Linked DNA regions of Methylobacterium mesophilicum SR1.6/6. The protein of the gene in region 1 binds, or shares a complex with, the protein of each later gene. Links are inferred from orthologs where the notes say so. Each region holds a gene or a part of one and is shown on either strand. Other genes may lie near its edges. The genes, in order: MMSR116_RS26370, MMSR116_RS12480 and MMSR116_RS08865.

Region 1 (3,116 bases):
GCCGGCGCGCAGGTGCGTCAAGGTCCGGGCCATCGCCAGGGTCCGCGGCGGGAAATCGGCGATCCGGTCGGTCCGCACGAGGTCCGGCCGCAGCGCCAGCATCAGCGCGGTCTCGATCCCGCCGGCGTGGATCCCGTGCGCGATCTCGGCGTCCGGGAACAGGCCGTCCGGGTAGCCGAACCGCGCCCAGGCCGTCGTCACCGCCACCATCCCGAAGCGGGCGCGCAGCTCCGCCGCCACGAGGTCGATGAGCGCGCTGTTGCCACCGTGGCTCGAGACGATCACCAGCTTGCGGCATCCGGCGCGGTGGACCGCCGCGCCGATCCCCGTCCAGGCGGCGAGCGCCGTTCCGGTGTCCAGCGACAGGGTGCCGGGGAAGGCGTCGTGCTCGTCGGACTTGCCCACGGCCTGAACAGGCAGCAGCAGCACGTCGGGATCCGGGGGGCCTTCGGACGGCGCGAGCGCGCGCACCCGGGCGAGGTAACCCTCGGCGATGTCGCAGTCTGTGGAGAGCGGCAGGTGCGGGCCGTGCTGCTCGACGGCGGCCACCGGCAGCACCGCGATCACCCGCCGCATGTCGCGGCCGGAGAAGTCGCCCGTCGTGAGATCGGACCAGAGCCGCACCGCCATATCCGCCCTGGCCTCCCTCCGCCGCCGGGTCGCGGCTCTCGGAGGACGATCTAACCGGCCTGCCCGGGCGGAGTCGACGGGCCGGGACGGGACGGCCTCAGGCGAACAGCGCGTCGATGTCGTCCTGGGACGGCATGGTGTCCGCGGCCTGGGGGCCGTTGAGCATCAGGTCCTCGGCCCGGGCCCGGCGGGCGCGCTCGGCGGGGTCCAGCGAGGCGGTGTCGCGGGCCTTCACGGCGCCGACGAACCGGGCGAGGCGCTGCTCGAACAGGCGCAGCGATTCCACCACCTTGGCGATCCGCTGGCCGGTGATGTCCTGGAACGCGCAGGCCTCGAAGATCGTGTTGATCCGTTCCTCGACGGCATCCCGGTAGCCCGGCCCGTCGGGCAGGCCGAGCATCGCCTCCGCGGCCTCCATGATCGTGTTGGTGGCGCCCGCGGTGGCCGCAACGACGCTGCCGAGTTCCTCGTGCGCCATCGGAATCCGGTCTTGGCTCATCTCGTTCGCCCGCAGCGCGCCGATCTCCTCGCGGAGATGCGCGATGTAATCCGCGATCTCGATCAGCTCCGAGATCACGGCCTGCGGTTCACGGAGCCGCCTTTCGGCCTGCCGCGCGAAGGCTGACGACATGCTTTCCTCCTCGGATCGATGGACGCCCGCCCCGGCCGGGCCGCGTCTGCGGGCCATCAGGCGCTTCGGCGGACCGGCTGGACGGCGCGGGGGCGGTGCATGCGGCCGGTCAGCTCCCGCAGACCGCCTCGATCTTCGACTTCAGCGTGGCCGCGTTGAACGGCTTGACGATGTAGTTGTTCACGCCGGCCTTCTTGGCGGCGATGACGTTCTCGGTCTTCGATTCGGCCGTGACCATGATGAACGGCGTGGTCCGAAGATTTTCGTCGGCGCGCACGTGGCGCAGCAGCTCGTACCCGGTCATCGGCTCCATGTTCCAGTCGGAGATCACGAGCCCGTACTTGCGGTCCTTGAGGCGCGCCAGTGCCGCGGTGCCGTCGGACGCGTCATCGACCTCTTCGAATCCAAGCTGCTTCAGTAGATTGCGGATAATGCGGACCATCGTCTGGTAATCGTCGACAACGAGGATCGGCATGCTCAAGTCGAGAGCCATCGAATAAGTGCTCCGTATTGCCCGGCGGGAAGCCGCGGCGGCTCCCGGATAGTTTAACGCTTCGCTAACGCGGCTTTTTAGCTGCGACGCTCGGCATTTTAAATAGGGCACCCGCATTGCGAAGCCGTTAATCGGCACGGGCGCGCGGTCCCGCCTCGCTTGACCCTCCGGACGGCTTTCGGCAGGGTCCGGTGGCGTCGGGCCCCTCGCGGACATGTCAGGCGACCCCTTCCGACCCTTCCGAGCATCCAGCCCCCAACCGATGGTCTCAGGCGACGAGACGGCCGCGCGGCCCTTCACGATCTGCGGGCCGGACATGCCGGTGCCGCAATCCCTGGCAGGGGCCGTGGCGGCGATCGGCAACTTCGACGGCGTTCATCTCGGCCACCGGAGGCTCGTGGAGAATGTCCGCGCGGCGGCGCGGGAGACCGGCCGGCCGGCGGCGATCCTGACCTTCGAGCCGCATCCGCGCGCCTACTTCACGCCCGAGGCGCCCATGTTCCGCCTCACAGGCCTCGCCGCCAAGGAGATCGTGTTCGCCAGCCTCGGGCTCGACGGGCTGATCGTCCGCCGGTTCGACGGCGCGCTGGCCGCCACGGGGGCCAGCGCCTTCGTGCACGAGTTCCTGAAGGCCTCCCTCGGCCTGTCCGGAGTGGTGGTCGGCCACGATTTTCATTTCGGCCGTGGCCGCGAGGGCACGCCGGCCGTCCTGGCCGCACTCTGCCGCGAAACGGGTCTGAGCTGCCGGATCGTCGATCCGGTCGCCCTCGGGGACGAGGCGGAACCGGTCTCGTCGAGCGCGATCCGCGCCGCACTGGCCGCCGGCGACGTCGCCCGCGCCAACAGCCTGCTCGGCTACCGATGGTTCGTGCTGGGCCCGGTCCGTCACGGCGACAAGCGCGGGCGGCAGCTCGGCTTCCCCACCGCCAACATGCGGCTGCCCGATTGCGGGCTGGCGCACGGCATCTACGCGGTGCGGGCCCGCCTCGGACCCGGCCAGTTCCGCGACGGCGTGGCGAGCTACGGCCGCCGGCCGACCTTCGACGACGGCGCGCCGCTGCTCGAGACTTACCTGTTCGACTTCACGGGCGATCTGTACGGTCGGGAGATCGCCGTGGAGTTCGTCGGCCACATCCGCGGCGAGGAGCGGTTCGCCAGCGCCGACGCGCTGGTCGCGCGGATGCACGTCGACGCGGAGGCGGCGCGGGCCCTGCTGGCGCGCGATGCGACCCGGTCGATGCTGGCCTGATCCCCGCGGGGCACCGCGAGCGGTGCGGATCGTGTAGAAGGGGCCAACGAGCAGGAGGCGGACGTGCTGGGTCGTTACGAGCGCGCGAACAACGGCGAGGCGGTGGTCGAGTA
Region 2 (3,108 bases), 2.9 Mb from region 1 along the record:
GCGACTGGACCTGATTGTCCGGCACACCGAATGGAAGGCTCGGTCGCGTCAGGCGCGGCCGGGCCTTCCTCGTATCTGGGGGAAGCGTGAGGCGTTCAGAGAACCTCGACCCGCGTTCCCACGGGCACGCGCTCGTAGAGATCGATGACGTCGTCGTTCATCATCCGGATGCACCCCGACGAGACCGATTGCCCGATCGTATTGGGCTCGTTCGTCCCGTGGATCCGGTAGAGTGACGAGCCGAGATAGAGGGCCCGTGCGCCCAGCGGGTTCTCCGGGCCGCCGGCCATGTGGCGCGGCAGGTCGGGGCGGCGGGCGAGCATCTCGGCCGGCGGCGTCCAGTCCGGCCATTCCGCCTTGCGGCTGACGGTCTTGAGCCCGCTCCAGGCGAAGCCGGGCCGGCCGACACCGATGCCGTAGCGGAGAGCCCGCTGGCCGGCCTGCACGAGGTAGAGGTGCTTGCCCGCAGTGTCGATCACGATTGTTCCGGGCCTCTGCGAGCCGGGGAACGCGACCTCCTGGCGCTGATATTCGGGTGCGACCGCGCGGGCGATGCGGCTCGGATCGGCCTGAGGCGCGCCGTAGCCGCCGGTCGGCGGCACCCCATAGGGTTGTGGCTGTGCGTAGACCTGGGCTGGCCCGGGCTCGGCGGGCAGAAGCTCGCCCGAATAGGCCGCGACCCGCATAGGCGCCTCGCCCCGCTGCGGCTGCGCGTAACGCTGCGGCCAGGTCTGCCGCCCGGCCCCGGCCCCACCTGTGACGAGATACTCGATCAGGCCGCCCCCGTAACCACCCTCGGCGTAGCGCGCCTGTTGCGCCTGCGCGGGCACGCAGGCGGCAGCCGCGGCCAAGGCCGCCCACAGACCCACACGGACCGATCCCCGCATCGCAACCTCCCGCACCGGGGCACACGCCCGCTGCGGCGGGAGGATCCCGCCGGATCTTGGCGAATCAGGTGAACGAACGTGGTGAATCCGGCTGAACCGCGTTGCCCTCCCCGCCCGGACGGCCTCAGCGTGAATCAAACGTCAATGCCGGTGCTTCGCCGGGGGCACCGAATTCTTGGCCGCTTCTTCGTCGCAGTGCCACGCATGCGTTGGCAAGCTTGGCAGTCACAGTCCGCTAACTGATGTGTTAGAGAGTTGGGCCGACGGAACCCGAACGCCTACGCCCGGATGATGACCCAGAAGCGCTACCGCATTGAAGACGTTCTCGGGCTTCCCGGAGCCCCGCCACCGCCGGCGGGCGTTCCCGCCTCGGGCGAGCGCCTCGACGAGATCTACAACGCCATCCAGGACCTGCGCCGCATCACGCAGATGAGCGCCAGCGAGACGGTCGAATCGTGCCGGCGCGAGTTGCACGAGGCCCTGGCCATGCGGACCGAGCTGGACGTGATGAAGGAGGCGATCACCCGCACGAAGGCGGAGCTGGCGACCCTCCACCGGACCGAATACACCGGCAAGGGCATGCGCCGGGCCGCGGACGAACTCGACGCCGTCGTGGACTCGACGGAGCGCGCGACGACGCAGCTCCTCGGCGCGATCGAGGAGATCGAGAGCCATGCCGGCATGCTCAACGCCACGACGCTGCCGCCCGGCATGAAGCCGCACGTCGACGTCATCCTGGAGCGGGTGATCACGGCCTACGAGGCCTGCAACTTCCAGGACCTGACGGGCCAGCGGATCAGCAAGATCGTCGGTGTGATGAAGTTCATCGAGGAACATCTTGACCGGCTGATCGCCACGTGGTCGGAGCTGGACAGCTTCAAGGAACTCATCGCCGTCATGCCGGTCTCCACCGCCCTGGACGACGAGAGCAGCTTGCTCAACGGGCCGAAGCTCGACCACGATATCGGCCACGTGGACCAGAGCGACATCGACTCGCTGTTCGATTGATCGCTTCGATCGGCCGCCGACGCGCATTTTTTGTCGGCGGCCCCGTCCCCCTCGGCGGCCGGAACGCTTAGATCTGCGGTATGAGCCGCAGAGCCCTCTCAGACCTGCCCCCCGATACCTTCGACGACGGCCGCGATGCCGAGCGGGACGAGGGCGCAGACGAGCCCGAGGCCGGTCTTCCCACCGACGAGTCGCCGGAGATCGATTTCGATTTTGAGCCCGGCGCCGTGCAGGCCGGCACGGAGGTGATCCGCCGCTTCTGGTCGACGCTGCCGTCCTCGCCGGGCGTCTACCGGATGTTCGATCACCGGGGCGACGTCCTCTACGTCGGCAAGGCGAAGAACCTGAAGAACCGGGTCGGCTCCTATGCCCGGGGTCAGGCGCACTCGAATCGCATCGCCCGGATGATCTCGCAGACGGCGGCGATGGAATTCGTCACCACCGCCACAGAGACCGAGGCGCTGCTCCTGGAAGCCAACCTGATCAAGCAGTTGAAGCCCCGCTTCAACGTGCTGATGCGGGACGACAAGTCGTTCCCCTACATCCTGGTCACGGATGACGGCCCCGCACCGCAGATCGTCAAGCATCGCGGCGCAAGGCGGCGGAAGGGCAGCTATTACGGTCCCTTCGCGAGCGTCTGGGCGGTGAATCGGACAGTGAACGCCCTGCAGCGCGCCTTCCTGCTGCGCACCTGCACGGACAGCTACTACGAGAACCGGACCCGGCCCTGCCTGCTCTACCAGATCAAGCGCTGCTCCGGCCCCTGCACGGGCGAGATTGCCCAGGAAGACTACGCCACCATGGCGGACTCGGCCCGCGCCTTCCTGGCGGGCAAGTCGAACGCCGTGAAGGATCGGATGCGCGCCGAGATGCAGGAGGCCTCCGAGGCCATGGAGTTCGAGCGTGCGGCCCGCTTCCGGGACAGGATCGCCGCGCTCTCGGCCATCCAGGGCGTCCAGGGAGTCAACACCCAGGGCGTCGAGGAAGCGGACGTGTTCGCCCTGGACGAGCAGGCCGGCCAGTTCTGCATCGAGGTGTTCTTCTTCCGGAACTTCCAGAACTGGGGCAACCGCGCCTATTTCCCGAAGGCCGACCGGACCATGACGCCCGACGAGGTGCTGGGCTCGTTCATCGGCCAGTTCTACGACGACAAGCCGGCGCCCCGGACGATCCTGACCAGCCACCAGATCGAGGATGCGGAACTGGTGGCCGC
Region 3 (3,471 bases), 3.7 Mb from region 1 along the record:
CGACAAGACCAAGCTGACCTGGAGCGCGCCGCAGGCCCTGTTTCCCAAGAACAAGGTCAAGCTGCTCCTGAACCTCGTGATGATCGCGACCTCGGCGATCCCGCGCGGCGGGGTGATCGACGTCGTGGTGTCGGGCGACGGCGAGGCGCCCAGCCTCGTACTCAAGGCGAAGGGCTCGCATGCCCGCATCCCCCCGCACGTGGAGGAGCTGATGGCCGGCAGGCCCGAGAGCGGCACCGTCGACGCCCACGGCATCCTGCCGTTCTACGCCGGCCTCGTGGCCCGGGCCGCTGCCATGGATGTTCGTTTCGCCATCCAGGATGATGAAGTGACGATCAGCGCGACGCCCACAGTGATCGCGACACTTGATGCGGGTGATGGAGAAGCTTCGGACACGGCGCTCGCGTAAGATTCTTCAAAACAGCGGCGCGGGGTCGGAACGGAAACGCTTCCCTAACCCCGCGCGAGTAAGTAGGTTGCGCGAGACCTTCTCCGCGTAACGAGTAGCGCTTATGGACGACCTGCTTCGCGAGTTTCTGACCGAGAGCGGGGAGCATCTCGATACGGTCGACGCAGAACTAGTTCGGTTCGAGCAGGATCCGAATAACGAGACAATTCTTCGGAACATCTTTCGTCTCGTCCACACGATCAAAGGAACCTGCGGATTTCTCGGCCTTCCGCGCCTCGAGGCCTTGGCGCACGCCGCCGAGACCTTGATGGGCCGGTTCCGTGACGGTCTGCCCGCCACGTCGGCTTCGGTCACGCTGATTCTCCTGACGCTGGACCGGCTCAAGGCCATCCTGGCCGACCTGGAAGCCACCGGCACGGAGCCAGCCGGGTCGGACGACGACCTGATCTCGGCCCTGGAGCGCATGGCCGCGGGCACCGGCGAGCCCGAGCAGGCCGCCCCGCCACCGCCGCCGGAGCCGGTTCTGCCCGAGCCCGTGGCCCGCGAGCTGAAGCCCGGCGAGGTGTCCCTAGAGGACTTGGAGGCCGCATTCCTGGCGGCTCCGGGACCGGACGAATCGGATTTCGCCGCGCCGCCGCCCGCGCCGCCGCCCGTGCCCGCTTCGGTCGCCGCGGCCGCTTCCCCGGCCGTCAGCGCGGCCCCGGCAGCTGTGCCGGCACGGGCCGAGCCGGCCGAGGCCGAGCGGACCGAGCCGGCCCGGGCCGAGGCCGCCGAGGGCGAGACGACCGCTGCCGCCAAGAACCAGACGATCCGGGTGAATGTCGACACGCTCGAGCACCTGATGACCATGGTCTCGGAGCTAGTGCTGACCCGCAACCAGCTCCTGGAGATCGCCCGGCGGCACGAGGATTCGAGCTACAAGGTCCCGCTGCAGCGCCTGTCGCACGTGACGGCCGAGCTGCAGGAAGGCGTGATGAAGACGCGCATGCAGCCGATCGGCAACGCGTGGCAGAAGCTGCCGCGGGTGGTGCGCGACCTCTCTGCCGAACTCGGCAAGCAGATCGACCTCGTGATGGTCGGCGCCGAGACCGAACTCGACCGTCAGGTCCTCGAGGTCATCAAGGACCCGCTAACCCACATGGTCCGCAACTCGGCGGATCACGGCCTCGAATCGACTGCGGAGCGCGTTGCAGCGGGCAAGCCCGCCCGCGGCACGATCCGGCTCGCCGCCTACCACGAGGGCGGCACGATCACGATCGAGATCGCCGACGACGGCAAGGGCCTGAACCTCGCGGCGATCCGCAAGAAGGCGGTGGAGCGCGGGCTCGCCGCCCAGGCCGACATCGACCGGATGACCGACGCCCAGGTCGCCAAGTTCATCTTCCACGCCGGGTTCTCGACGGCGGCGGCGGTGACCTCGGTCTCGGGCCGCGGCGTCGGCATGGACGTGGTCAAGACCAACATCGAGACCATCGGCGGCCTGATCGACATCGCCACCACGGCGGGCCGCGGCACCACTTTCACCATCAAGATCCCCCTGACGCTGGCCATCGTGGCCGCCCTGATCGTGCGGGCCGGCGAGCACCGTTTCGCCCTGCCGCAGGTGGCGGTGCTGGAACTGGTGCGGGTCGATGCCGGGGCGCAGAGAGTCGAGCGCATCAACGGCGCGCCGGTGCTGCGGCTGCGCGAGCGGCTGCTGCCGATCGTCTCGCTGACCGGCCTGCTCGGACAGGCCGCGGCCGGCGCCGAGACGGAGCAGGCTGGGTTCGTGGTGGTGGCGCAGGTCGGGCGCGAGCGCTTCGGGATCCTCGTCGACGAGGTCTTCCACACGGAGGAGATCGTCGTGAAGCCGATGTCGGTGAAGCTGCGGCACATCCCGATGTTTGCCGGCAACACGATTCTGGGCGACGGCGCCGTGGTGCTGATCGTCGATCCGAACGGCGTGGCCCGCCAGGTGGCGCAGGGCGTCCAGGGCAGCAACAGCCACGGGGATGCCGACGCCGAGGCAGCCCTGGAGGTCGCCGACACCAAGACCACGCTGCTCGTGTTCAAGGGCGGTCAGGGCAGTTTCAAGGCGGTGCCGCTGTCGCTGGTGACCCGCCTCGAGGAGATCGAGTGCGCCAAGGTCGAGTGGCTCGGCGGCCGCGCGCTGATCCAGTATCGCGGGCGCCTGATGCCCCTGGTCCCGGCGGATGCCGCGATCACCATCAAGTCGGAAGGGACCCAGGCCCTCGTGGTGTTCTCGGACGGCGAGCGGGCCATGGGCCTCGTGGTGGACGAGATCGTCGACATCGTGGAGGAGCGGCTCGACATCGAGATCGCGGCCGACCGTTCGGACCTGATCGGCTCGGCGGTGCTGCGGGGCCGGGCGACCGACATCATCAACATCGCCCACTTCCTGCCGCTGGCCTACGACGACTGGGCGCGCGGCCTGAAGCGGCCCGAGCAGGTCTCCACGATCCTGCTGGTCGACGACTCGGCCTTCTTCCGCGACATGCTGAGCCCGGTGCTGAAGGCGGCGGGCTACCAAGTGGTCACGGCGGCGAGCGCGGACGCGGCGCTGGCGACCCTCCAGGCCGATCCCAAGATCGAGGCGGTGGTCACCGACCTGGAGATGCCGGGCCGCAGCGGCTTCGACCTCGTTGCCGCCATGCGCCGGGCCGAGCCGCGGCTCGCGGGACTTCCGGTGGTCGGCCTCACCGGGGCGATCGGCGCCGACGCGGTGGAGCGCGCCCGGGCGCTCGCGATCACCGACCTCGTGGCGAAGTTCGACCGGGCGGGCCTGATCGCGGCGCTCGCCGAGATCGGCGCCGCGGCGGTGTCGGAAGCCGCCTGATCGCCGCGCCGCACGCACCAAGTCGGTCGAGACCGACGATCGAATCCGGAGAGTTCCGATGCAGGCTGCCAACGCCAACGCCACCGCCGCCGAGACGGGCGCCACCGACGACTTCGTGACGGTCTATGTCGGCGAGACCCTGTTCGGGCTGGCGATCGAGCGGGTCCACGACGTGTTCGTCCCCTCGGGCGTGACGCCGGTCCCGCTGGCGCCGTCCGAGATCGTC

The links.
Region 2: the proteins of MMSR116_RS26370 (region 1) and MMSR116_RS12480 are in contact, whole or in part, in a crystal structure (PDB 1KMI), measured with the Escherichia coli proteins. The link is inferred for Methylobacterium mesophilicum SR1.6/6 from one-to-one orthologs.
Region 3: the proteins of MMSR116_RS26370 (region 1) and MMSR116_RS08865 are in contact, whole or in part, in a solved structure (PDB 1A0O), measured with the Escherichia coli proteins. The link is inferred for Methylobacterium mesophilicum SR1.6/6 from one-to-one orthologs.

Annotation. Positions count from the first base shown.
Region 1 is NZ_CP043538.1:5,570,749-5,573,864, forward strand. The notes cover bases 63-3,028. They hold MMSR116_RS26370 (response regulator), read right to left. Parts: upstream 1,755-3,028; coding sequence 1,371-1,754; downstream 63-1,370. Other genes in these bases: MMSR116_RS26360 (creatininase family protein), read right to left, coding at 63-630; MMSR116_RS26365 (protein phosphatase CheZ), read right to left, coding at 728-1,261; MMSR116_RS26375 (bifunctional riboflavin kinase/FAD synthetase), read left to right, coding at 2,017-3,003. In the rest of the region: more of MMSR116_RS26360, read right to left, coding at 1-62; MMSR116_RS26380 (DUF2093 domain-containing protein), read left to right, coding at 3,067-3,116. UniProt on the Escherichia coli protein: Involved in the transmission of sensory signals from the chemoreceptors to the flagellar motors.
Region 2 is NZ_CP043538.1:2,623,226-2,626,333, forward strand. What follows is about bases 79-3,036. They hold MMSR116_RS12480 (protein phosphatase CheZ), read left to right. Parts: upstream 79-1,178; coding sequence 1,179-1,895; downstream 1,896-3,036. Other genes in these bases: MMSR116_RS12475 (L,D-transpeptidase), read right to left, coding at 96-887; uvrC (excinuclease ABC subunit UvrC), read left to right, coding at 1,976-3,036. Outside these bases: MMSR116_RS12470 (DUF2076 domain-containing protein), read left to right, coding at 1-14; more of uvrC, read left to right, coding at 3,037-3,108.
Region 3 is NZ_CP043538.1:1,895,342-1,898,812, forward strand. The notes cover bases 125-3,445. They hold MMSR116_RS08865 (hybrid sensor histidine kinase/response regulator), read left to right. Parts: upstream 125-512; coding sequence 513-3,245; downstream 3,246-3,445. Other genes in these bases: chpT (histidine phosphotransferase ChpT), read left to right, coding at 125-409; MMSR116_RS08870 (chemotaxis protein CheW), read left to right, coding at 3,304-3,445. Outside these bases: more of chpT, read left to right, coding at 1-124; more of MMSR116_RS08870, read left to right, coding at 3,446-3,471. UniProt on the Escherichia coli protein: Involved in the transmission of sensory signals from the chemoreceptors to the flagellar motors. CheA is autophosphorylated; it can transfer its phosphate group to either CheB or CheY.